DNA from 2 places in the Ktedonobacter sp. SOSP1-52 genome. Region 2 is predicted to be linked to the other one. Evidence: riboswitches for the same ligand, from Rfam matches in the RefSeq annotation. Region 2 holds a riboswitch; the other holds the start of a gene.
What was found. A riboswitch is a leader RNA that binds a small molecule or an ion and turns the genes downstream of it on or off. The one in region 2 is predicted to bind ZMP and ZTP.
Positions count from the first base shown of each region.

Region 1: it holds a riboswitch for ZMP and ZTP, as region 2 does, so the genes downstream of both, JMJ16_RS48180 (glycine hydroxymethyltransferase) here and JMJ16_RS30075 (alanine--glyoxylate aminotransferase family protein) in region 2, are expected to answer to the same signal.

Region 1 is NZ_BNJH01000006.1:686,554-689,005, reverse strand. Features, by position in the region: gene JMJ16_RS48180 (glycine hydroxymethyltransferase) at 1-1,170, opposite strand, end outside; ZMP/ZTP riboswitch at 1,212-1,300, opposite strand; gene JMJ16_RS48175 (ATP-binding protein) at 1,377-2,452, opposite strand, start outside.
Region 2 is NZ_BNJH01000003.1:1,065,846-1,068,297, forward strand. Features, by position in the region: gene JMJ16_RS30070 (6-pyruvoyl tetrahydropterin synthase family protein) at 1-205, shown strand, start outside; gene JMJ16_RS30075 (alanine--glyoxylate aminotransferase family protein) at 260-1,429, opposite strand; ZMP/ZTP riboswitch at 1,478-1,571, opposite strand; gene aroF (3-deoxy-7-phosphoheptulonate synthase) at 1,692-2,452, opposite strand, start outside.

The DNA of each region.
Region 1 (2,452 bases), on a different contig from region 2:
CGTAATACCAAAGCTCTGCGCCACATTGAGGAGCAGCAGGTGATTGTCGGTGCCACCGGTAGGTACCTGGAGACCCTCATCGATGCATGCCTGGGCCAGGGCCTGGGAGTTCTCGACAATGGCATGCGCATAAGTCTCAAACTCTGGCTGGCTTGCCTCGCGGAAGGCGACTGCCTTGGCGGCCAGTACATGCGGGAGCGGACCGCCCAGGATCGCGGGGCAGCCCTTGTCGACCCACTCGGCGAACTCTTGCTTACACAGCACCAGGCCACCACGCGGGCCACGCAAGGTCTTATGCGTGGTACTGGTCACAACATGCGCGTAGGGAATGGGATTGTACTCGCCGGTAAAGACCTTGCCCGCCACCAGGCCCGCGAAGTGTGCCATGTCTACCATCAGGATCGCGCCCACCTCGTCGGCCATCTCGCGCATCTTGGCGAAGTTCAACTTGCGTGGATAAGCGCTGTAGCCTGCCAGCAGGATCAGTGGACGCACCTCGTGTAGCTGCTTGCGCAACTGGTCCAGGTCAATCAGGCCGCTATCTTGATCGACGGTGTAAGAATAGACATCGAAGAGCGTGCTGGAGACGTTATGCCGGTAGCCATGCGTCAGGTGCCCTCCAGAGTAGTAATCGAGCGCGAGCAGGCGCTGATTCTGCACGGTAGCTCGCACCTTATTCCAGTCCTCGCGGGAGACCGTGGAGATATTCTCGATATTCAGGCTTTCAAGCAAGGGCTTCTGGGCTTTGCTTGAGAGGATGGCCAGGAAGGCCACCAGGTTGGCGTCAGCACCCGAATGAGGCTGGACATAGGCATGCTCAGCACCAAAGAGCGAACACGCCAGTTCTACCGCCTCGGCCTCAATGGCGTCGACATTATCACAGCCAGCATAGAAACGATGGTAAGGGTGCCCTTCAGCATACTTATCGGTCAAGAGGTTGCCCATAGCAAACTGCGTCGCCAGAGAGCTATAGTTCTCACTAGCGATTAACTTCAGGTTCTGGCGCTGATCCTGTAGCTCCTTTATGATGGATGCTGCGATGGTCGGCGAGACACTGTTGACCTGGTCGAGCGAGGCATAAAAAGCCGCGGCAGCTGAGTTGGGGATGGCTCCATTGAGCGCTTGCAGGTAGCGGACAAGAAACGTGGTGGGCGTTGCATTGATCGTCATAAATAGGTGCTCCTCCCTTTGCTATCGAGACATAACATAGGTGAAGCAGCCCAGGCGAGCGACTGTCTACTGCTTATTCCCAGGCTCCCTTGTGGTTCTTCCACTCTTATCGCCAGTTACCAGGGAACAGGAGATATTCTCCGTGCCTAACTATACCAGTCTGCATCATCTGCGTCAAGAATTTCTCGGAAAACGACCATACTCTCTTAAAGCATGGCTAATGGTAGGGTGAACCAGAACGTCGAACACTCTCCTGGCTGGCTATAGACTCCTACCTGTCCCTCATGACTCTCAATGATCTCTCGGCAGATAAAGAGGCCCAGTCCCAGGCCTGTGCCAGAACCATACTGCACCTCGACGCCGGGCACGCGATAAAAGCGTTTCCAAACCTGCGCCTGCGCCTCTGGGGTAAGACCCGGCCCATGATCACGTACAGATACTCTCGCGCATGTCTCCTCTTTGGCTAGCGTCACAAACACAGGCTGATGAGCCTCTGAGTATTTAAGCGCATTGGTCAGATAGTTGAGCAGCACCTGGCCAATACGATCGGCATCAGCCTCAACGAGTAGTGTGTCCTCATCTGGAAGAGTAAGCTGTATACTCCGATCAGGTGCGGCCTGTCTCGAATCTGCAACAGCATTGCGAACTATTTCCACCAGGTTACAGGGTTTCTTTACAATGATTAACTTCCTGGCCTGTATGCGTGAGGCATCCAATAGTTCACTAATCATTCGCTCCTGCACCTGCGAGCGTTGGAGCGCATAATCAAGCGGGATCTGGATACGTTCAAGCGAGGTCTGGAGTTCTCGGGAGTCTTCCTGCTGCATAAACTTCTTCAGGCGCCGCAGCGCCAACTCCACATTGCCTTTAATCGTGGTCAACGGCGTTCTCAGCTCATGGCTGGCAATAGAGATAAACTCATCATAGTGCTTATTCAGCTCTTGTAGCGCCTGTTTTTTGGCGTTCTCTGTCGCCCACGATTCGAGTAAACGCACCTGCTCGATTACCAGGGCCGTTAATTTAGCTACAGCCTTGGCCAGGGCGATCTCTTCCTCTGTGTAGGCACACTCAACGCAGGAAAATTCCTCTTCCATCTTTGCGATGATAAAAAGACCTATCAAGCGATCATGAAGCACCATGGGCGCCACCAAACGATAGCGAGCACCAAAGCTCGAGTGCGGTTTAACATACGGCTGCTTTTCCAGGTCAAGTAGAACCACTTCGTTTGCACGCAAACGAGCGATGTTTTCTGCGTTAACGTAGTCGGCAAGAGGCACCTGCT
Region 2 (2,452 bases):
TGGCAAGCGCTATATCTTCCCACGCGCCGATGTGGCGGAGCTACCCATCGATAATTCGACCGCCGAGCGCCTGGCCGAGTATATTTGCAACGAACTCTGCCGTGAACTTCAGGCTTTTAACACCTCTAACCTCTCCTCTATTATGGTCGGCGTCGAAGAGGCCCCCACACAGATGGCTTACTATAAACTCTCGCTTAACGAGTAGCCATAAGGAGAAAAACAGCGGGTGCGCTCGAAAGCGCACCCGCTGTTTTTCTCCTTATCCCTGGCGTACGGCTTTGAGCCATACGGCTTGGGCGGCGGCAACCGCCTTGCCCGGCTGGATGTTATAACCGAGATAAGCCAGGCTGTTCTCAACAGCGCTTAGCGCGACCAGGACATCATTGGGGGTTATATAGCCCATGTGCCCGATACGGAAGATGCGCTCTTTCAGGGTTTTGCCCTGGCCCGCGGCATAGATGACGCCGAAGGTGTCGCGCGCAACCTTGAGGAAGGCCGCGGCCTCGACGCCCTCTGGAACCATGACGGCGGTCAGGGTATCGGAGGCAAACTGCTCTTCTGTGCACAACAGGTCGAGTCCAGCGGCCTTGATGCCTGCGCGGCACATCTCACCCATGAGGTGATGGCGCTCCTGTACCTGCTCCCAGCCCTCTTCTGCCAGCATGTTCAGCGCGGCTTGCAGGCCATAGTAGAGCGAGATGGGGGGCGTTTGTGGGGTCTGACCCTTGTCGTAGCTCTTGCGATATTCCTTCAGGCTGAAGTAGAACTTGGGCGTATGCGCCTCTTCCGCCTGGGCCCATGCTCGCTTGCTCGCGGCGATGATCATCATACCGGGAGGGCACATCAGGGTTTTCTGTGAGCCGGTGAAGGCGACGTCTACGCCCCACTCATCCATGTGCAGTGGAAGTGCGCCTACGCTGGAGACGCCATCGACGAGGACGAGCGCGCCATGTTTTGCGGCCTCGGCGGCGATCTCTTTCACGGGATTAAAGACGCCTGTACTGGTCTCATTATGTTGCAGGCAGACGGCTTTGATGCTGCCCTGGTGCTTGCTGAGCACCTCGGCAACCTCGGCTGGCTTGGCGGCGGTTCCTGGCTCGTAGTCCAGGTGCTCGACAGCATAGCCCAACTCCGCGTTGGCCTTGGACCAGCGCTCACCAAAATCGCCAATCACGACGTTGAGCACCTTGGCGCCTGCGGGCACAAAGTTGACCATCGCGGTCTCCCAGCCACTACTACCCGAGCTTGCCAGGACGTAGACCTGCTCCTGCGTGCGGAAAAGCGCCTGGAGCTTACTGGCAACGTCTTTTGCCAGCACGCTAAACTTTTCGCTGCGGTGATTGATCATGGGCATGGTCATGGCGGCGGCAACCTGCGGGGGAACAGGCGTGGGGCCTGCTAGATGTAGGGCAACTTTCTCTTTGAGCATGTGTATCTCTCCCTCGTTTCAGCAAACAAAAAAGGCACCATCAATCTGGTGCCCAGCCCAGGCGAGCGGCTGATACATAAATTAAACTGTTCTCCAGGCTTCCCCGTGGTAATCCACGTACGCGCCAGTTACCGAGAGAACACGGAATGTGTCTACTTTCTTCTTCCAGTATACCAGATATTCTGCATTTTTCCAGGGGCTGTGTGAGTCAGGTCCTCAAGATGAGAACCCGTCTCATGCAGCCCTGGAGCTTTTGTCGCGCCTAGCGTGTAATGAAGTCGCGGCCGATGGCGTGCGCCACTGCCTGCGCCTGTGGCATCAGTTCGTTGAACTGCTGAATGGTCAACGACTGCGCGCCATCCTTCAGCGCCTCGTCGGGATTGGGGTGTACCTCGATCAGGAGGGCGTCGGTTCCCGCGGCGATAGAGGCCAGCGTCATCGGCCCCACCAGGTGACGATGACCCGTGCCCTGGCTGGGATCTGAGATGATCGGCAGGTGCGAGAGTGTCTTCGCGACGGGGATGGCGCTGATGTCCATCGTGTTGCGGGTCGCCTTCTCGAAGGTACGGATGCCGCGCTCACAGAGGATAACGTTTTTATTGCCCTGTGAGAGCACGTATTCAGCGGCCAGCAGCCACTCTTCGATGGTCGCCGACATGCCACGCTTCAGTACGACGGGCTTGTTGGTGCGCCCAATCTCGTCCAGGAGCATGTAGTTCTGCATGTTACGCGTACCGATCTGGAGAATGTCAGCGTACTCGCAGACCATGGCTACATCAGATGGAGTCATGACCTCGGTAATCACGGCCATGCCGAACTCGTTGCGCGCCTTCGCCAGCAACTGAAGGCCCTTCTCACCCAGGCCACGGAAGCCGTAGGGGGAGGTTGAGGGCTTGAAGGCACCACCACGCAGGATGACGGCTCCAGCCTTGCGCACGGCCTCGGCGGCAGTCATCAACTGTGTCTCCGTCTCAACGGTGCAGGGACCCGCCATCATGACGACGTCTTTGCCGCCAATTGTGA